DNA from 3 places in the Streptomyces sp. DSM 41931 genome. Region 1 is predicted to be linked to each of the others. Evidence: riboswitches for the same ligand, from Rfam matches in the RefSeq annotation. Region 1 holds a riboswitch; each other region holds the start of a gene.
The links. A riboswitch is a leader RNA that binds a small molecule or an ion and turns the genes downstream of it on or off. The one in region 1 is predicted to bind cyclic di-AMP.
Positions count from the first base shown of each region.

Region 2: linked by a shared signal. The riboswitch ahead of ACP7TJ_RS15175 (M23 family metallopeptidase) and the one ahead of ACP7TJ_RS19040 (transglycosylase SLT domain-containing protein) in region 1 are both predicted to bind cyclic di-AMP.
Region 3: linked by a shared signal. The riboswitch ahead of ACP7TJ_RS20235 (C40 family peptidase) and the one ahead of ACP7TJ_RS19040 (transglycosylase SLT domain-containing protein) in region 1 are both predicted to bind cyclic di-AMP.

Region 1 is NZ_CP189902.1:4,075,090-4,081,901, reverse strand. It holds gene ACP7TJ_RS19050 (LolA family protein) at 1-822, opposite strand, end outside; gene ACP7TJ_RS19045 (polyprenyl synthetase family protein) at 1,078-2,088, opposite strand; cyclic di-AMP (ydaO/yuaA leader) riboswitch at 2,657-2,784, shown strand; gene ACP7TJ_RS19040 (transglycosylase SLT domain-containing protein) at 2,788-3,261, shown strand; gene ACP7TJ_RS19035 (HAD family hydrolase) at 3,225-4,097, opposite strand; gene fahA (fumarylacetoacetase) at 4,362-5,576, shown strand; gene ACP7TJ_RS19025 (M56 family metallopeptidase) at 5,728-6,666, shown strand; gene recQ (DNA helicase RecQ) at 6,705-6,812, opposite strand, start outside.
Region 2 is NZ_CP189902.1:3,274,321-3,281,132, reverse strand. It holds gene ACP7TJ_RS15195 (HAMP domain-containing sensor histidine kinase) at 1-353, shown strand, start outside; gene ACP7TJ_RS15190 (response regulator) at 383-1,042, shown strand; gene ACP7TJ_RS15185 (dihydrofolate reductase family protein) at 1,129-2,262, shown strand; tRNA gene ACP7TJ_RS15180 (tRNA-Met) at 2,326-2,399, shown strand; cyclic di-AMP (ydaO/yuaA leader) riboswitch at 2,704-2,861, shown strand; gene ACP7TJ_RS15175 (M23 family metallopeptidase) at 2,874-3,896, shown strand; gene ACP7TJ_RS15170 (PrsW family intramembrane metalloprotease) at 4,003-5,328, opposite strand; gene trmB (tRNA (guanosine(46)-N7)-methyltransferase TrmB) at 5,392-6,228, opposite strand; gene lhgO (L-2-hydroxyglutarate oxidase) at 6,326-6,812, opposite strand, start outside.
Region 3 is NZ_CP189902.1:4,330,190-4,337,001, forward strand. It holds gene ACP7TJ_RS20220 (ATP-binding protein) at 1-1,007, shown strand, start outside; gene ACP7TJ_RS20225 (LuxR C-terminal-related transcriptional regulator) at 1,004-1,747, shown strand; gene ACP7TJ_RS20230 (hypothetical protein) at 1,969-2,322, shown strand; gene ACP7TJ_RS20235 (C40 family peptidase) at 2,427-3,599, opposite strand; cyclic di-AMP (ydaO/yuaA leader) riboswitch at 3,607-3,762, opposite strand; gene pcrA (DNA helicase PcrA) at 4,020-6,500, shown strand; gene ACP7TJ_RS20245 (M23 family metallopeptidase) at 6,576-6,812, opposite strand, start outside.

The sequences.
Region 1 (6,812 bases):
GAAGCTCACCTTGGTGAAGCCGACGTCCACGACGGCCGAGCCGCCGCCGGCCGGGGTGAGCGTGAACTTCAGCGGCATGCCCGTCTCGTGGTCCACGGCGATGCTGATGGCGCCGACGGTGGACCCGGACTGCTTGGGCTCGACCACCAGCCGGTAGGCGTCGCGGCCGGCCACCTGGGCGGTGCCGTCGACCTTCACGGACGTGGTGTCGTCGACCGCCTTCAGCGCCTCCTCCGCGAAGTCCTTCGGAGTGGCCGGGGGCCGCTGCGCGCTCCGCTCCTTCGTGTCCGCCTCGTCGACGGTGGCGTGGTACACCTCGTTGGACGCGCTGTCGTAGCCCCAGACGTCCTTGCCGTTGTGGATGAGGCTGTACTCGGCGGCGTTCTCCAGCAGGGACAGCTTCTGGCGGTCCGGGCCGTCGGCGGCGACGCGCAGGGTGTGCGTGCCGGACGCCAGCTCGGTGAGCCGGCCGGAGGGGTCGGCGGAGGAACCGCCCTCGCCGCCCTCGCCGCCCGCCGCGCCGGACAGCAGGCCGCTCTCCAGGCCGCCGAGGTCCGGCAGCCCGAGGTCGGTGGTGATCTTCACGGTGCCGGACAGCCGCTCCACGTCCGACTGCGCGATCTTCTCGATGAGCTGCGCCGCGGTGATGTCCGGCAGGTCGGGGTCGCCGGAGTCGGCGAGCGCCGGGACGAGTCCGATCGTCGCGGCTGCCACGCCCATCACGGTGACCGGGACGATGTACCGCGCGGCCCTGCGGCGGCCGGCGCGCGGCTCCTCGACCTCCCCCGCGGTCGTCGTGTCGTCGGTCTCGTTCGGTGCCATGTGTGCCCTCCGTGGTCGGCGGCGGCTTCCGTCCCGTGTCCTCGCACCAGTTCGGCCCGGGCCGCCATTCTCACCCGAACCGGTGAGAAGTGGTGTTGTCCGTCGTGGTCCATCTGACCAAAACCGCGGGACGGAATCGTCAGACCGCGGGCTCAACTGCGCGTACTGCTGCGGTATGACACGGGACGACGGCGCCTCACCCGCCCCGTAGGGGTCACCCGGGTACCGGAGGCGTACGGAGGAGGGCCGGGCGGGTCAGCCGGCCCGGTGCACCACGGCGTCGCACAGCTCGACGAGCGCCGACTTGGCGGGGCCGTCGGGCAGCGGGGCGAGCGCGGCGCGCGCCTCCTCGGCGTAGCGCACGGTGTCCCGGCGGGCCTGGTCCAGCGCGGGGTGGGCGCGCAGCAGGCGCAGCGCCTCGGCGTGCCGGGCGTCGTCGGTGAGGTCGGAGTCGAGCAGCTCGCACAGGGCGAGGTCCTCGGCGAGGCCCAGCCGGGCCGCCCGCTCGCGCAGCCGCAGCACGGGCAGGGTGGCGATGCCCTCGCGCAGGTCGGTGCCGGGGGTCTTGCCCGACTCGTGGGAGTCGGAGGCGATGTCGAGGACGTCGTCGGCGAGCTGGAAGGCGACGCCGAGCCGCTCGCCGTACTGGGTGAGGACGTCGACGACCGTCTCGTCGGCGCCGGACATCATCGCGCCGAACCGGCAGGAGACGGCGACGAGGGAGCCGGTCTTGCCGCCGAGCACGTCCAGGTAGTGGTCGACCGGGTCGCGACCGTCCTGCGGGCCCGCGGTCTCCAGGATCTGGCCGGTGACCAGCCGCTCGAACGCCTCGGCCTGCACCCGCACGGCCTCCGGGCCGAGGTCGGCCAGGATGTGCGAGGCACGGGCGAAGAGGAAGTCGCCGGTGAGCACGGCGACCGAGTTGCCCCAGCGGGCGTTCGCGCTCGCGACCCCGCGCCGCACCTCGGCGTCGTCCATCACGTCGTCGTGGTACAGCGTGGCCAGGTGGGTGAGCTCCACCACGACGGCCGACGGCACGATGCCGGGCGCGTAGGGGTCCCCGAACCGGGCGGAGAGCATGACGAGCAGCGGGCGGAACCGCTTGCCGCCGGCCCGCACCAGGTGCTGGGCGGCCTCCGTGATGAACGGCACCGCGCTCTTGGTGGCTTCGAGCAGTCCTTCCTCGACAGCCGTCAATCCGGCCTGGACATCGGCTTCCAGAGCCTGGTCCCGCACGCTCAGCCCGAACGGCCCGACGACGGTCACGAGGGGTCTCCTGTCTGCTGGTGTCTGCTGGCGGTTACACGGTTTGTCGATAGGTCGCTGCCACCACTCGAGTCAGCGTATCCGGTCGTGTTTCGATCACCGCCAGGGCCCGGGGTCTCAAGCAGGGCGATACGGGATCAGAAGCGGAGTGTTTTTGATCGGCTGATAACAACGGACATACCTCTGTTTCCCGGACACAGCGACCCGTGAACCATCCTGCCCCACCTCTGAGTCCGATTTGCCGCCATTGATGCGCCAATTCCCCTTGGCCGCAAATGCTCTCGCGGCCGCCGTCCCGTGAGGTGAGTCACGCGCACGCCGGCCTCCGGGCCACCCTCGCACAGGCCCGTCCTCCCGCTCCGGGCAACGGAGTTGAGTCTTGGCGACCGCAAAGGATCAAGCACGCAAAACCGCCCATCCCAAGATCAAACGGTGCCTTGTGTGATCGTCGCACTTGTTCCCGACATGTGCTCTCGCATACGTTCCGGGCCTGCCGGGTGGACGCCTAGTCCTGCCGCCACCCGCATCACACCCGACGACCAACTCACGCACGGCAGGAGCGGGGGACCCAGGTAAGCCGCCGTACCGGACACGCGCCGGGACGGCTCGGGGTGAAGCCATGCCCGCAGGGGCACGGCCGGGCACTCTCCCGCCCGAACCCGACAGCTCACCTCGCAGGCGTAGGAGAGGAACCCAGACATGCGCGCTTTCGCCTCGCCCCGCCGCCTCGTCCGCACCCTCGCCGTCGCCGGCACCGGTGTCGCCGTGGTCGCGCTGCCGCTGTTCGGCGCCACCAGCGCCTCCGCGGCCCCCACGACCCAGGCCACCACCGCCGCCTCCACGACCGCGTACCCGGACAACCTCGACGGCTGGATCCGCGAGGCGATGGACGTCATGGCGCAGAACGGCATACCCGGCTCCTACGACGCCATCCACCGCAACATCATGCGGGAGTCGTCCGGCAACCCGGCCGCCATCAACCTGTGGGACTCCAACGCCGCGAAGGGCACCCCGTCGAAGGGCCTGCTCCAGGTCATCGACCCGACCTTCCAGGCGTACCACGTGCCCGGCACCGCCTTCGACCCGTTCGACCCGGTCGCCAACATCGCCGCGGCCTGCAACTACGCCGCCGACCGCTACGGCTCGATCGACAACGTCTTCGGCGCGTACTGAGCCGACCTCTGACGGCCCAGCCCGGCCGTCTGCCCGAACAGTCGCTCGAGGACGACGGCCACGCCGTCGTCCTCGTTCGACAGGGTGACCTCGTCGGCCACCGCCTTCAGCTCGGGGTGCGCGTTGGCCATGGCGACGCCGTGGCCCGCCCACCGGAACATGGGGACGTCGTTCGGCATGTCCCCGAAGGCGATCGTGTCCTCGGGGCGCAGCCCCAGGTGCTCGGCGGCCAGCGCCAGACCGGTCGCCTTGGTCACCCCGCACGGCTGGAGCTCCACCGTGCCCGGCCCCGACATCGTGACCGTGGCCAGCGAGCCGACCACGGACCGGGCAGCCGCCGCCAGCGCGTCGTCCGACAGCTCCGGGTGACGCAGCAGCACCTTGCTGATCGGCCGCGCCCACAGGTCGTCGCGCCGTTCCGCCCGCACCGACGGAAGCGTCGGGTGCGGCATCCGGTAGCCCGGCTCGATCAGCGTCAGCCCGTCGACCCCGTCCTGGTCGACCGCGGCGTACACCTCCCCCACCTCGGCCTCGATCTTGCCGAGCGCGGTCTCCGCCAGCTCCCGGTCCAACCGGACCGACCACAGCATCCGCCGCGCGGCGGCGTCGTAGACCTGCGCGCCCTGTCCGCACACCGCGAGCCCCGTACAGCCGAGGTCGTCGAGCAGCGACCGCACTCTGGGGGCCGGGCGGCCCGTCACCACGAGGTGCCGGACACCGGCCCGCTCGGCCCGGGCGAGGGCGGCGAGGGAGCGGTCGGAAAGGGTGTCGTCACCGCGCAGCAGCGTCCCGTCCAGGTCGGTGGCGATGAGAGAACAATCGGTGGGTGCGGCCATGATCAGAGAATACGGAGAAGAGGACCGTCCGATTCACCGCGCCCGTATGCCCTCGCATTGGGTGCGATTTGCCTTCTTGTGCCGACGGATCGCGACCGGTTGAGAACTGTTTTCCCTTTTGACCGTTACACGGTGCGCTCCACCGGACCCGGGCCCCGTGAGTCGTCCCTCATATCAGGAGCCCCCCGGGACGCGACCCCGTAACGTGTGGCACGGCCACGGACACGTGGCGCACCCGCGCACACGAAAGCGAGGCAGCACCCGATGCCCCCCTTCGATGTCCCCGAGGGCGACCCCTTCGGCCCGCACAACCTGCCGTACGGCGTCTTCTCGCTCCCCGGTTCGACGGAGCGCACCGTGGGCGTCCGGCTGGGCGACCACGTCCTCGACGCCGGCGCGGCGGCACACGCCCTGGGCTCCCCCTACGCCTCCCTGCTCGCCCGCCCGACCCTCAACCCGCTGCTGGCGGCGGGCCGTACGGCATGGTCGGACGTGCGCCGCGCGCTCACCGCGTGGGTGACGGTCCCGGCACACCGGGAGACCGTCGGGCCCTTCTACCACCCGCTGTCCGAGGTGACCCTCCATCTGCCGTTCGAGGTCGCGGACTACGTCGACTTCTACGCCTCGGAGAACCACGCGCGGAACGTCGGGCAGATCTTCCGCCCCGACGCCGCCGACTCCCTGACCCCCAACTGGAAGCACCTGCCGATCGGTTACCACGGGCGCTCCGGCACCGTCGTGGTGTCCGGCACCGACGTGGTGCGCCCTTCGGGCCAGCGCAAGGCGCCCGCCGACGCCGCCCCCGTCTTCGGCCCGTCGGTGCGGCTGGACATCGAGGCCGAGGTCGGCTTCGTCGTCGGCGTCCCGTCCGAGCAGGGCCGGCCCGTGCCGCTGAGCGCCTACCGCGACCACGTCTTCGGCCTGTGCCTGCTCAACGACTGGTCCGCACGCGACATCCAGGCCTGGGAGTACGTGCCCCTCGGCCCGTTCCTCGGCAAGTCCTTCGCCACCTCGGTGTCGGCGTGGATCACCCCGCTGGACGCCCTGGACGAAGCCCGCGTCGCCCCGCCCGACCGCACCCACGGCCTCCTGCCGTACCTGGACGACTCCGGCGAGGAGCCCGGCGGTTACGACCTGCGCATCACCGTGACGATCAACGGTCACACCGTCTCCGAGTGCCCCTTCTCCACCATGTACTGGACGGCCGCCCAGCAGCTCGCCCACATGACGGTGAACGGCGCCTCCCTGCGCACCGGCGACCTCTACGGCTCCGGCACGGTCAGCGGCCCCGCCGAACGGGAGCGCGGCTCCCTGCTGGAGCTGACCTGGAACGGCCGCGACCCGCTCGAACTCCCCGACGGCAAGCGGACGTTCCTGGAGGACGGCGACGTGGTGACGCTGTCCGCCTGGGCGCCGGGACCGGACGGGGTGCGGGTGGGCCTCGGCGAGGTGACGGGACGAGTGGTCCCCGCGTCCTGACCCCACCGGCCCTACCGCACCGCACAACCACGCTGACTCGCACCGCCCTTCGCCGTCATACTGGGCGTCGGGCGGTGCGTCGTTCCGTCACGCCGCGCGCCCGCCGCACGTCCCCGAGCCGCTTCTTCCGACAGGATCCGGAGCCCGTGGCATGACGTACTGCCTGCTCCTGCTGAGCGTGGTCGCCGTGACCGCCGCCGTGCCCGTCCCCCGCGCGCTCACCCGGACGAAGTGGCCGGAACGGGAGCCGGTCGTCGCCCTGTGGGTGTGGCAGTGCCTGGTCGCCACCGTGCTGCTGTGCTGTCTGACCGCCCTGGCGCTGGGCGCCGCCGCCGTCTTCGGCACCGTCCGCGCCCAGCTGTTCGCGCCGGCGCCGCCCGCCGTGACCGCCGCCTACGACCTCTCGCACGCCTCGCCCTGGACGACCGTCCTCACCGTGCTGCTGGCCTGCGGCGCCGCCTGGACCACGGCGGTGCTCGGCCGCGAGCTGGTCGAGGCCCGCCGCCGGCGTGCCCGCGCCCGGGCGCATCTGCGGGACCGCGCGCCCGACCTGCCCGCGGGGCTTCCCGAGGGGCGGGGGCCGCTGCTGGTGCTGGAGGAGGAGTACCCCGACGCCTGGTGGATGCCGGGCAGCCCGCCCCAGCTGATCGTCACGACCGGCGCGCTGCAGCGGCTCACGGACCATCAGCTCGACGCGGTCCTCACCCACGAGCGCGGTCACGCCCGGGCCCGCCACGACTGGCTGCTGCATCTGTCGGCGGCGCTGGCGGCCGGCTTTCCGCGCGTCCCGCTGTTCGCCCACTTCTGCGAGCAGACCCACCGTCTGGTGGAGCTGTCCGCCGACGACACGGCCTCCCGCCGCTGCGGGCATCTGACCACCGCGCTGGCGCTGATCGAGCTCAACCAGCACCGGGGCGTGCTGTCCTGCTCCTCCAGCCACCGGCTGCTCGGCGAGCGCGTCGACCGCCTGCTGGAGCCGCCCCCGCGACTGGGCCGCCGTCACCGCGCCCTGACCACGGCGGCGGCGTCGCTGGTGCCGCTCGTCCCGCTCCTCATCACCTTCGCACCGGGGCTGACGGCGCTCCCGTAGCGGGGCGGCCGGGCCGGCCGTGGGTGCGGCCCGGGGGCTCAGGTCCAGTCGGGCTCCTCGTCGGGCCAGTCGTACGCGTCCGAGGCCGCCGGGGCGGGACGGGGAGCGGAGCCGGAAGCCGAGCCGGGCGCGGAGGCCGGAGCGGC
Region 2 (6,812 bases), 800 kb from region 1:
AGGAGGGCCTCACCAACATCGCGCGGCACGCGGGGGCGCGCCGCGCCGAGCTGGCCCTGCGCCGCACGCCCGGCGGGGTCGGGCTGCGGGTCCGCGACGACGGCCGCGGCATCGGCGGCGCGGACGAGGGCGCCGGCATCCGCGGCATGCGGGAGCGGGCGCTGCTGGTGGGCGCCGAGCTGGCCGTGGAGCCGCGCGCGGGCGGCGGCACCGAGCTGCGGCTCGCCGTGCCCGTCCCCGCGCGTTTCCCCGCGCACGTCCTCGTTCCCGTACGGCCCGTGCGGACGTCCGTCCCCTCGACCACCCCCGCCGCCGTGCGCCGGTCCGCGCCCGCGCACGCCCCGCCCCCGTGACCGACGTCCCCGACCGGAAACGCTGAACCATGACCGACGCCGCCCCCACCCGCATCCTCCTCGCCGACGACCACGCGCTGGTCCGCCGGGGGGTCCGTCTCATCCTGGACGGCGAACCGGACCTGACCGTGGTGGCCGAGGCCGCCGACGGCGCGGAAGCCCTCGAGCTGGCCCGCGAGCACCGCCCCGCCCTGGCCATCCTCGACATCGCCATGCCGCGCCTGACCGGTCTGCAAGCGGCCCGTGAACTCTCCCGCACCCTGCCGGAGACCCGGATCCTCGTGCTGACCATGTACGACAACGAGCAGTTCTTCTTCGAGGCCCTGGCCGCCGGCGCCTCCGGCTACGTCCTCAAGTCGGTCGCCGACCGCGACCTCGTCGAGGCCTGTCACGCCACCATGCGGGGCGAGCCCTTCCTCTACCCGGGGGCGGTCAACGCCCTCATCCACAACTACCTCGACCTGGCGCGGGAGGGCCGGACCCTGCCCGCGAAGGCCATCACCGACCGCGAGGAGCAGATCCTCAAGCTCGTCGCCGAGGGCCACACCTCCCAGCAGATCGCGGACATGCTGGTGATCAGCCCCAAGACGGTGGAGCGGCACCGCGCCAACCTGCTCGCCAAGCTGGGCCTCAGGGACCGGCTGGAGCTCACCCGGTACGCCATCCGGGTCGGCCTGATCGAGCCCTGACCTCCGCTCCCGGTCGCACGGGTTGCCAGACTGGAGCCGGACCGCGCAGCGGTCCCGCCGCCGCCCGCACCCGGGAGAGCCCGCCGATGCCGTACCCGTACGTCCTGCTGTCCGCCGCCGTCTCCCTCGACGGCTACCTGGACGACACCGGCCCGGAGCGGCTGCTGCTGTCGAGCCCGGCCGACTTCGACCGGGTCGACGAGGTACGGGCGTCCGTGGACGCCATCCTGGTCGGCGCCGGCACGATCCGCGCCGACAACCCCCGGCTGCTGGTCAACTCGCCCGAGCGCCGCTCCGCCCGGATCGCCGACGGCCGCCCGGAGTACCCGCTGAAGGTCACGGTGAGCGGTTCCGGCGACCTGGACCCGACGGCCCGTTTCTGGCACACCGGCGGCGAGAAGGTCCTGTACACCACCGGCAAGGGCGCCGAACGGGCCCGCGCCCTGGGCATCGCCGCAGACGTCGTGCCGCTCGGCGACGCCCTGGACTGGCGGCGGCTGCTGGAGCACCTGCACGACGTGCGCAGGGTGCGGCGGCTGATGGTGGAGGGCGGCGGGCGGATCCACACCCAGCTGATGACCCAGGGCCTCGCCGACGAGCTGCAGCTCGTCCTCGCCCCGCTGTTCGTCGGCGACCCGGACGCCCCCCGTCTGTTCGGTCCCGGCAGCTACCAGGGCGGGCGGCTGCGCCTGGTCGAGACCCGGCCCGTAGGCGACGTCGTCCTGATGCGCTACGAGCCCACCGCGCCCGGCGCCGGCGCGCTGCCGTCCGCGGCCGACCGCCACTGGCTCGCCCTCGCCTGCGAGCTGGCCGCGCGGTGCCCGCCCTCCGAGACCGCGTTCAGCGTCGGCGCGGTCGTGGTCGCCGCCGACGGCACCGAGCTGGCGCGGGGCCACTCCCGCGAGGGCGACGACCCCGTGGTGCACGCGGAGGAGGCCGCGCTGGCCAAGGCAGACCCCACCGACCCGCGACTGGCCGGCGCCACGGTCTACTCCAGCCTGGAGCCGTGCGCCCGCCGCGCGTCCCGGCCGGCGCCCTGCGCGCGGCTGATCCTGGACGCGGGGGTGCGCCGGGTGGTCACGGCCTGGCGGGAGCCGGACACCTTCGTGACGGACGCCGACGGCAGCGCCGTACTGGCCGACGGGGGCGCCACGGTGCTGGTCCTGCCGGAGTTCGAGCAGCGCGCCAAGGCGCCGAACGGGCACCTCCTGGGCCGCTGAACGCGCCTGCGGGGAAGGTGTGTGCGGAGGACCCCGCGGATGCCGTACACTGGTGTCTACCGACGCGGGGTGGAGCAGCTCGGTAGCTCGCTGGGCTCATAACCCAGAGGTCGCAGGTTCAAATCCTGTCCCCGCTACTGAAGGCCGAGGGCCGGAATCCGAAAGGGTTCCGGCCCTCGGTGTTTCTCCCTGACGGCACTCGTTCCCCCGCCCTTCACGCACAGTGAGCGAACGGCCCCGCAGTGCATGGCAACTGGCGCCCCGTCAGGTTCGACCGGTCGCCCGAGGCGCAGTCAACTCGCCCGTTTTCGCCCGCTGATGGCGCTTAAGTCCGTGCGGAAATCGTTAACGATCAAGAGGAACGGCTTGGAATCCGGCCCCTGCGTCTATTAACGTTCGATAACGCAGCGCGGTCGTCCCAGCCGTCACAGACGTCGGCTCCGTGCGCACGCGCCGAATCCCGCAAGGGAACCGGGGAACCACCACCATGGGGTGAATCGGGCGGATACCGCCGTGACGTCACGGTTCGTATACGCGCGTAGGAGACCTTCCTGCTCCGAACCCGTCAGCTAACCCGGTAGGCGAAGAAGGAAGGAAAGGAGCGCGCCCACGTGGCGTCCAACCCGCCTGCCCCCGAGGCCCCGTTCAAGCCGAGCGACACCTTCGCCTACGGCGCCCCCGGTGCCGACGAGGGGCCCTTCGAGGAGTGGAACCCCACCGCGGAGTCCGTGCGGCCCGTGCGTGGCCGGCACCGCGTCGCCAAGCAGCGCGGAGGCGGACTCGCCCGCAGCTCCACCGTCCTGGGCGTCGGCGTCATAGCCGCCGTCGGCGCCGGCGGCATGGCCAGCGCCCAGACCGGCAAGCCGCCCGTCTCCATCTCCATGCCCGACCTCCCCAACGTGGGTTCCCTCATCTCCGACGAGGAAACGCCGAAGGGCTCCAGCACCCCCCTCAGCGACATCGGCATGGTCACCGCCGACGCCGAGGAGGGCGCCACCGCCGACGCCGGCGAGGCGCTGCGCGCCCGCATCATGGCCCAGGTCGAGCAGCAGCAGGGCCAGGCGCAGAGCAAGGCGCAGGCCGCCGCCCTCGCCGCCGCCGAGAAGGAGGCCGCCGAGGCCGCCGCCAAGGCGGAGCAGGAGGCCAAGGAGAAGGCCGAGGCCGCCAAGAAGAAGGCGGAGGAGGAGGCCGCGAAGAAGGCCGAGGCCGAGCGCCTCGCCGAGCTGGCCAAGCAGTACGCCCTGCCGACCTCCTCGTACACCATCACCTCGACGTTCGGTCAGGCCGGCGCCTACTGGTCCTCCGGCTACCACACCGGCCTGGACTTCGCCGCCCCCACCGGCACCCTGATCAAGGCGGTCCACACCGGCACGATCACCTCCGCCGGCTGGGACGGCTCGTACGGCTACAAGACCGTGCTCACCCTCGACGACGGCACCGAGGTCTGGTACGCGCACCAGTCGTCGATCAACGTCAGCGTCGGCCAGAAGGTCAACACCGGCGACGTGATCGGCCGCGTCGGCGCGACCGGCAACGTGACCGGCGCCCACCTCCACCTCGAGGTCCACCCCGCCGGCACCTCCGGCGGCGTCGACCCGGCCGCCTGGCTGGCCGGCAAGGGCCTCAGCATCTGAACCACCCCGGCGGCCGTGTCCCGGCCGCCGACGCCGTGAACGCCGGCAGCCCCGACGACGACCCCCCGACGTCAGGGCTGCCGGTTCCGCATGTCCGGGGCTCCGCTCAGCGGCGGTAGGGGTTCTCCCCGTACGCCGGATACGGCGGCTGCCCCTGCGCCGGCCACCGTGCGGGGACGGGCCCGTACGCCCATCCCGCGCCGTACGGCACCGGGGGCGCCGTGAGCCGGGCCGCGTGCTCCAGCGCCGGGCGGGCCGCCGCGCGCCGGCGCCACAGCTCCAGCAGCAGCTCCCGCTCCCGCGTCACGAAGTCCGCCCCCGCCTTCCCCGCGCGGCCCCGGTGACGCAGGAACGCCAGCGACGTCGCGTACGCCTCGTACTGGGCGACCGCCCTCGCCGCGGGCCTGCCCCCGTGCTCGCGGGCGAACTTCCGGGCGAGGCGCCGCGCGCGCATCGAGCCCAGCGCGAACGGCTCCGCCGGGCGCAGCCAGCCGGCCACCGCGTACGCGGGCAGCTCCGTGCGCACGGTCCGCAGCTCCCGCTGCCGCGTCCACACCACCAGCCAGGTCAGCAGCCCGAACGCCGGCACCATGAAGGCCCCGTACACCGCGATGAAGCCGAACTGGCCGAGCGTGGCGGAGCCGTTCCACAGCGCGTGCATGCCCATCGCGAGGAGCAGCCCGGCGAGCGGCAGCAGCACGCGCCGCACCCGCTGCCGGTCGGCGGCCAGCGCGGCCGCACCGAAACCGATGCCGGTGAGCACGGTGAACAGGGGGTGCGCGAAGGGCGACATGACGATGCGGACGAAGAAGGTCGCCGCGGTGACCGAGGCGATGCCGCTGCCTCCGGTGAGCTGGTCGGTGCCGAAGGCGTTGCCGAGGTAGAGGACGTTCTCGGTGAACGCGAAACCGGTCGCGGTGAACCCGGCCGCCACCACGCCGCCGAGGATCCCGTGGAAGTCGCGTCTGCGGAACAGGAAGAGCAGCAGCACCGCCGCCGCCTTCGCCGTCTCCTCCACCACCGGCGCTATGACGGTCGCGCCCAGGGTGTCGGCGCCGGCCGGGTCGGCGGTGGCCGTCGCTATCCACCGGGTGGCGAAGCTGTTCGCCACGATCGCGATCAGTGCCGCCGCGCAGGCTCCCCAGGCGAACGCGAACAGCAGGTTCCGCCAGGGGCCGGGCTCCACCCGGCCCAGCCAGCGGAACGCCGCCAGCAGCAGCGGGACCGGCAGCACGGCCAGGCCCAGACCGACCAGGAAGCCCCGCGTGCCCGTCTGCTCCCGCACCAGCGCGAGGATCACCAGACCGGACAGGGCCAGCAGCGTGACCATCGCTCCGTAGCGGACCGCCGGGCGCTGCCACCAGTGCGGGTGCCGCGGCGTGCCGCCGGGAGCTGCGCCGGGGTACGGCGGGTACGGAGGGCTGCTGGCCACGGATTCGACCCTAACGAGAAAGGGGCAGGGCTGCGTGCCGGCTCAGGAGGGGGGTTGGGGACGTCAGGCGGGGTCCCCGTCCCGGTGCCCGGCGCGGTCGTCGTGCGGTACGCGGCGGAAGAGCAGGTCGTTCACCACATGACCCTTGTCCAGCCCCTGCCGCTCGAAACGGGTGAGCGGCCGGAACTCCGGACGCGGCGCGAAGCCGCCGTCCGCCCGGGTGTTCTCGAAGCCGGGGTGCGCGCTCAGCACCTCGAGCATCTGCTCCGCGTACGGCTCCCAGTCGGTGGCGCAGTGCAGGAGCGCGCCCGGCGCCAGGCGGGACGCGGCCAGGGTCAGGAACTCCGGCTGGATCAGCCGCCGCTTGTGGTGCCGCTTCTTCGGCCAGGGGTCGGGGAAGAACACGCGCAGCCCGCTCAGCGCGTCCGGGGCGAGCATCTCGCGCAGCAGGATGATCGCGTCCCCGTTCGCCACGCGCACGTTGGCCAGTCCGCGCTCCTCGGCGAGGTGCAGCAGATGCCCCTGGCCGGGGGTGTGGACGTCCACGGCGAGGATGTTCGTCCCCGCGTCGGCGGCGGCCATCTCCGCGGTGGCCTCGCCCATGCCGAAGCCGATCTCCAGGACGACCGGCCGGTCGTTCCCGAACAGCTCGGCCAGGTCCAGCCGGCGGCTGCCGTCGATGTCGAGCCCCCACACCGGCCACAGCCGCTGCAAGGCGTCCGCCTGACCTGCGGTGACGCGGCTGCGGCGGGGCTGGAAGCTGCGGATCCGGCGCTCGAAGTGCGACCCGGCGGGGTCGGCCTTCGGACCGTCGGGGAAGCGCGGCTCCCCCTTCGCGCGGGCGCGGGGGGCCGGCTCGCCGGCGGTCCGCTCGGCGTGCGGTGCTTCGGGGGTGCTCATCACGGAATCAGACACAGTGCCCTCGATTTTACGGGGACGGCGCGCACGGCGGCCCGGCCGCGCGGACCGGCCCGACGACCGCTCCCGCCACGCGCGCTCACCGCTCGCTCTCGGCCAGGCCGGCCAGCGCCCGGCGGGCGATCTCCCGGCCGATCGGCAGCGAGGCGGTCGCGGCGGGCGAGGGGGCGTTCAGCACGTGCACCGCTCGGGGCGCCTCCCGGATCAGGAAGTCGTCGACCAGCGTGCCGTCGCGCAGCACCGCCTGCGCCCGCACCCCGGCCTGCGTCGGCACCAGGTCCTCGTCGCGCACGGCGGGCAGCAGCCGGCGCACGGCCCGCGCGAAGGCGGGCCTGGACAGCGAGCGGTGCAGCTCCCCGGCGCCGTACCGCCAGTGGCGGCGGGCCAGCTGCCAGGAGCCCGGCCAGGCCAGGGTGGCGCCCAGTTCGCGCGGCCGCACCGTCCGCCAGTCGTACCCCTCGCGGGCCAGCGCCGGGACCGCGTTCGGCCCCACGTGCACGCTCTGGTCCGTGCCCCGGGTGAGGTGGACGCCGAGGAACGGGAACGCCGGGTCCGGCACCGGGTAG
Region 3 (6,812 bases), 260 kb from region 1:
GCAGACTCGTCACACGGAAACCGGACAAGGGGCAGATCGTCGCCCTGCTCCTCATGGTCGTGGTGGCCATGATCTTCGTGGGCAGCGTGAACCTCACCAACGGCGCCCGGGCCTACCTCTGGCCGACCGTCCTGGTCGGCGCGGGCGTGGCCCTGGTGTGGCGGCAGGCGGACAACGCGCGCCGGGCCCGCTGGATGGAGGTCGGCCGCCGTCGGCGCACGGTCACGCTGCTGCGGGCGGTGGCGGGTGTGCTGCTGGTGACGGCGGGCGCCTCCGGCATCTTCGTCCTGCGCGGCTCCGGCAGCCACCTCGGCGCGGTGCTGCAGGCCGCCCTCGCGGTCCTCGTCGGCATCACCCTGCTCGCCGGCCCCTACCTCGTTCGCATGACCCAGGACCTCTCCGAGGAGCGCCTGATGCGCATCCGCGCCCAGGAGCGGGCCGAGGTCGCCGCCCACGTCCACGACTCGGTGCTGCACACGCTCACGCTGATCCAGCGCAACGCGGACAACCCCGGCGAGGTGCGCCGTCTGGCCCGGGCCCAGGAGCGCGACCTGCGCGCCTGGCTCTACAAGCCGGAGGGGAACGGCAAGGACGAGGACGAGGAGCCCACCACCCTCGCCGAGGCGGTCAAGCGCAACGCCGCCGAGGTCGAGGACAAGCACGGCGTCCCCCTGGAGGTCGTCGTCGTGGGCGACTGCCCCCTGGACGAGAAGATCGGCGCGCAGATGCAGGCCGCGAGAGAAGCGATGGTCAACGCCGCCAAGTACGGTGGCGAGGGAGGCGCGGTCCAGGTCTACGCGGAGGTCGAGGGGAGGACGGTGTTCGTGTCCGTCCGGGACCGCGGTCCCGGGTTCGACCTCGACTCGATACCCGCCGACCGCATGGGCGTCAGAGAATCGATCATCGGCCGTATGGAACGCAACGGCGGCACGGCGCGGCTGCGCGCGGTGCCGGACGGCGGCACGGAGGTCGAGCTGGAGATGGAGAGGGCGGAGAAGACGTCATGAGCGAGCCGACCGAGGCGAACGCAGCGGCGGAAGCGGCACCGGGGGACGCGCCCGCGGAGCCGGCCGGCGGCACCGGGCGGCGCCGTGTGCGCGTGGTCCTCGTCGACGACCACCGCATGTTCCGTACGGGGGTCCAGGCGGAGATCGGGCAGACCGAGCAGACCGGCGTCGAGGTGGTCGGCGAGGCCGCCGACGTCGACCAGGCGGTCACCGTCATCACCGCGACCCGGCCCGAGGTGGTGCTGCTCGACGTGCACCTGCCCGGGGGCGGCGGTGTCGAAGTGCTGCGGCGCTGCGTCTCGTTGATGGGGGACGCGGAGCGGCCGGTGCGGTTCCTCGCGCTGTCCGTGTCGGACGCGGCGGAGGACGTCATCGGCGTCATCCGGGGCGGTGCGCGCGGCTATGTCACCAAGACGATCACGGGTGCCGACCTGATCGACTCGATCTTCCGGGTGCAGGAGGGCGACGCGGTGTTCTCGCCGCGGCTGGCCGGGTTCGTCCTGGACGCCTTCGCGTCGACGGACGCCCCGCCGGTGGACGAGGACCTCGACCGTCTCACCCAGCGCGAGCGGGAGGTGCTGCGGCTGATCGCCCGCGGTTACGCGTACAAGGAGATCGCCAAGCAGCTGTTCATCTCGGTGAAGACGGTGGAGTCGCATGTCTCCGCGGTGCTGCGCAAGCTGCAGTTGTCCAACCGCCATGAGCTGACCCGCTGGGCGACGGCCCGCCGCCTGGTCTGAGCTGCTGGGGGCCTGGATCATCTGCGTTGCCGATGTGGGGGGCCGCGCGCGGGTCACGGGTTGTGCGGAACTGTCGCCCATGGACCGTCGGATGACCGTAAGTGCCCGTGGGACCGGACACGGCGCTTCGCTCTCACTCAGGGTGATGACCGTTGGGGCGAAGGCGGGAAGGGTGAGGGCGGCGGAATGCCAGGGGACGCCCCTGGCTAGGCTCCGGCCTCATGGACGTACTTCTCCACATCTTCGTCGGTCTGCACATCATCGGCATCGCGTCGCTGCTCGGCGGCTTCCTCACCCAGATGAAGGCGATGGGCGCGGGCACCGCCCGCTTCGTCCCCGCGATGCTGCACGGCGCGCTGACGATGCTGGTCACGGGCGTCGTGCTGGTGGGCCTCAACCAGGCCCAGGACTATGCCGTGGACAACATAAAGATCGGCGTGAAGCTGGCGCTGCTGATCGTGATCCTCGGCCTGGTCTACGTGAAGCGGGACGAGGAGAAGGTGGACAAGGGCGTCTTCGGCCTGGTCGGCCTGCTGACCGTGGCCAACATCTTCATCGCGGTCCTCTGGACCTGAGCCCGCTCCCGGAACGCCGGGCCCCGGCGTCGACACGACACCGCCGACCGAGCCGTCTCCGGCCCGGCCGGCGGTGTCGTCGTAGACCCGTCGGCACCCGGCCGTCAGGCCGGGCGGACGATGCTGTGGATCGCGGAGTCGCCGTCGTAGTAGATGGACTCCTCGCGGACGTACGTGCCCGGCTTCGGGGCGTGGATCATCATCCCGTTGCCGATGTAGATGCCCACGTGGGTGACGTCGTCGTAGAAGAAGACCAGGTCGCCGGGCTGGGCCTGGGACACCGGGACGGTGGTGCCGGCGTTCACCTGGTCGTAGGTGGTGCGCGGGAGGGAGACGCCGGCGGCCTTCCAGGCGGCCTGGGTCAGCCCCGAGCAGTCGTAGGAGCCGGGACCGGTCGCGCCCCAGACGTACGGCTTGCCGATCTGCGCGCGGGCGAAGGCGAGGGCCTTCTCGGCCTTGGCGGCGTACGAGGAGTCGGCCGGCGGGGTGTCGGCCGAGCCGGTGGAGCCGGACCCGGAGCTCTCCGAGGTGCCGCCGCTCTGCTGCGCGGCCTCCTCGCGGGCCTGCTCCTGCGCCGCCTGCTGCCGGGCCAGCTCCGCGGCCTTGCGGGCGGCCTCCTCCTGCTTGCGCTTCTCGATCGCGGCGAGCCGCGCCTTCTCCTCGGCGGTCAGCTTCGACAGCAGTTCACGCGCGTCGGCGAGCTTCTTCTGGACGGTGGCCTTGGCCGTCTTCAGATCGCCCTGCGTCTCGGTGAGCGTGCGGAGGCTCTCGGTGGCCTCCTGCCGCTTCTTCATCGTCTCGGTCTGCTGGGTGACGTAGTCGTCCACCGCCGCCTTCTGGCGGCCGGTCATCCGGTCCAGCACCTGGCGCTGGTCGAAGACGTCCTGCGGTGTCTCCGCGAGCAGGAAGGTCGCGGTGTCGGGCATGCCCGCGCCGGTGCGGTACTGGGCGGCCGCGTAGGAGCCCAGCTCCGCGCGCGCCTCGTTCAGCTTCTGTGTGCGCTGCGCCACGTCGTCGAGGAGGGTGTCGACGCGCTTGCGCTGCTTGGTGGTCTTCTCCTTGGCCGCGTTGTACTTCTCGGTCGCCGACTCGGCCTGACGGTAGAGGTCGCCGACCTTCTTCTCGACCTCCTCCAGGCTCGGCCGGTCGTCGCCGGGAGCGGCGTCGGCGGTCTGGGAGAGCAGGGCCACGGAGGTGAGCGCGGCCGTGGCGAGGGCCGGGGTGCGTATGCCTGCCACGCGCGTGCCGGGGGTGCGCGACTTGCGGTGCGACGCCAAGGGAGGCGACTCCTTCCAGTGCTCCGCCTACCGGGTTAGCTGTCGGGTTCGGGCGGGTGGTTCGGAAGGGTTGCCCTACGGCCGCTCCCTGCGGGAGTGGGCCGATTCACCCCAGGTCTCGGTGGGTCCCCGGCTCCGGCTGCCACGGGGGCAGTGACGGACTCGGCGGGGGCCGCGCGGTCCGGCGAGGTTCGCCGGCGGGGGACGAGCGGCCCGGACCGCACGGTAGCCAACTGGTGTGGCGCTTGTGAAGGTTGATGGGTGATATGCCCGATACATTTTCGTGACCTCGTCGGCGGTGTCACTCAGAGTGAGGCGCTGACCGTGGAGGGTGCCCGCCGCGGTACCCACGGAAGGGGCCGCGGGATGTTTCCGGGGCGGCCCCGGGTTGTCGGTGGAGCGCCCTAGACTCGGAGAGCGATGAGCAGCCTCTTTGACGACAGCTTCCTGGCGGACCTCCAGGCCCAGCGCGGCCCGGCGGACGAGCCCCCGCCGCCACCCGAGGACGAGCACGCCCCGGAGCCCCTCCCGGACGACCTGTTCGGCGGGAAGTTCGACGTGCCACCGGAGCGGGACGCCTACTACCGGGACGGCGCCCCGCGCCCGGTGGTCGACTCCGCCGCGCTGCTGGAGGGGCTCAACGACAACCAGCGCGCCGCGGTGGTGCACTCCGGCTCCCCCCTGCTCATCGTCGCCGGAGCCGGTTCCGGCAAGACCCGCGTGCTCACCCACCGCATCGCCTACCTGCTCGCCGAGCGGGGCGTGCACCCGGGCCAGATCCTCGCGATCACCTTCACCAACAAGGCCGCGGGCGAGATGAAGGAGCGCGTCGAGCAGCTCGTCGGCCCCCGGGCGAACGCGATGTGGGTCATGACCTTCCACAGCGCGTGCGTCCGGATCCTGCGCCGCGAGTCCAAGAAGCTGGGCTTCACGTCGTCCTTCTCGATCTACGACGCCGCCGACTCCAAGCGCCTGATGGCCCTGGTCTGCCGCGACCTGGACCTCGACCCCAAGCGCTTCCCGCCGAAGTCCTTCAGCGCCAAGATCAGCAACCTGAAGAACGAGCTGATCGACGAGGAGGACTTCGCCGCCCAGGCGACCGACGGTTTCGAGAAGACCCTCGCCCAGGCCTACGCGCTCTACCAGTCCCGCCTGCGCGAGGCGAACGCGCTGGACTTCGACGACCTGATCATGACGACGGTCAATCTGCTCCGCGCCTTCCCCGACGTCGCCGAGCACTACCGCCGCCGCTTCCGGCACGTCATGGTCGACGAGTACCAGGACACCAACCACGCCCAGTACGCCCTGGTGCGCGAGCTGGTCGGGGGCGCCTCCGAGCACCCCGTCGACGTCCCGCCGGAGGCCGAGGTGCCGCCCGCCGAGCTGTGCGTGGTGGGCGACGCCGACCAGTCCATCTACGCCTTCCGCGGCGCGACGATCCGCAACATCCTCCAGTTCGAGGAGGACTACCCGGACGCGACGACGATCCTGCTGGAGCAGAACTACCGCTCCACGCAGACGATCCTGTCCGCTGCCAACGCCGTCATCGAGCGCAACGAGTCCCGCCGCCCGAAGAACCTGTGGACGAACGCCGGCACCGGTTCGCTCATCACCGGCTACGTCGCCGACACCGAGCACGACGAGGCGCAGTTCGTCGCCGACGAGATAGACCGTCTCACGGACACGGGCAAGGCCAAGGCGGGCGACGTCGCCGTCTTCTACCGCACCAACGCCCAGTCGCGTGTCTTCGAGGAGATCTTCATCCGCGTCGGCCTGCCCTACAAGGTCGTCGGCGGCGTCCGCTTCTACGAGCGCAAGGAGGTCCGGGACGTCCTGGCCTACCTGCGGGTGCTGGCCAACCCCGAGGACGCGGTGCCGCTGCGCCGCATCCTCAACGTCCCCAAGCGCGGCATCGGCGACCGCGCCGAGGCCATGATCGACGCGCTGGCCCAGCGGGAGAAGATCAGCTTCCCGCAGGCGCTCAAGCGCGTCGACGAGGCGTACGGCATGGCCGCCCGGTCGGCGAACGCCGTCAAGCGGTTCAACACGCTGATGGAGGACCTCCGTACGGTCGTCGAGTCGGGGGTGGGTCCGGCGACGGTCCTCGAGGCCATCCTCGAACGCACCGGATACCTCGCCGAGTTGCAGGCCTCCACCGACCCGCAGGACGAGACCCGCATCGAGAACCTCCAGGAACTCGCGGCCGTCGCCCTGGAGTTCGAGCAGGAGCGCGGCGAGGGCGAGACCGGCACGCTGGCCGACTTCCTTGAGCAGGTCGCCCTGGTCGCCGACTCCGACCAGATCCCCGACGAGGAGGACGGCGACGGCGTCATCACGCTGATGACCCTGCACACCGCCAAGGGCCTGGAGTTCCCGGTCGTCTTCCTCACCGGCATGGAGGACGGCGTCTTCCCGCACATGCGCGCCCTCGGCCAGACCAAGGAGCTCGAGGAGGAGCGCCGCCTGGCGTACGTAGGCATCACGCGCGCCCGGGAGCGGCTCTACCTCACCCGGTCGACGATGCGCAGCGCCTGGGGCCAGCCGTCGTACAACCCGCCCTCGCGGTTCCTGGAGGAGATCCCGGCCACGCATGTGGAGTGGAAGAGGACCGGGGCCAGTGGGCCGGTGGCCTCCGGCGCCGTGTCCGGCGTGGCGGCGTCGCTGTCGTCGACCCGCTCCCGCTCGTCCGCGTCGGGCGCGTCCGGCTTCGCCACCCGCCGCACCTCGGAGAAGCCCGTGGTGTCGCTGGCGGTCGGGGACCGGGTCACGCACGACCAGTTCGGCCTGGGCACGGTCGTCGCGGTGAAGGGCACGGGAGCGAACGCGGAGGCGACGATCGACTTCGGCGACGAGAAGCCCAAGCGCCTGCTGCTGCGGTACGCGCCGGTGGAGAAGCTCTAGCGGCAAGAACGACGGCCCGTCGGGGGCCGGGGCCCGCCCCGGCACCGCGACGGGCGAGCCGCGATACGGGTCGGCCTAGGTCGGTTCGAGGCCGTGGCTGCGGAACCAGGCGAGCGGGTCGATCGCCGAGCCGCCGCCGGGGCGCACCTCGAAGTGCAGGTGCGGTCCGGTCGAGTTGCCGGAGTTCCCGGAGAACGCGATCTGGTCGCCTGCCTTAACGGTCGCGCCGGGGGGCACCTGGTAGGTGGAGAGGTGGCAGTACCACGTCTCCGTGCCGTCCATCGCGGTCACGATCAGCATGTTGCCGTAGGC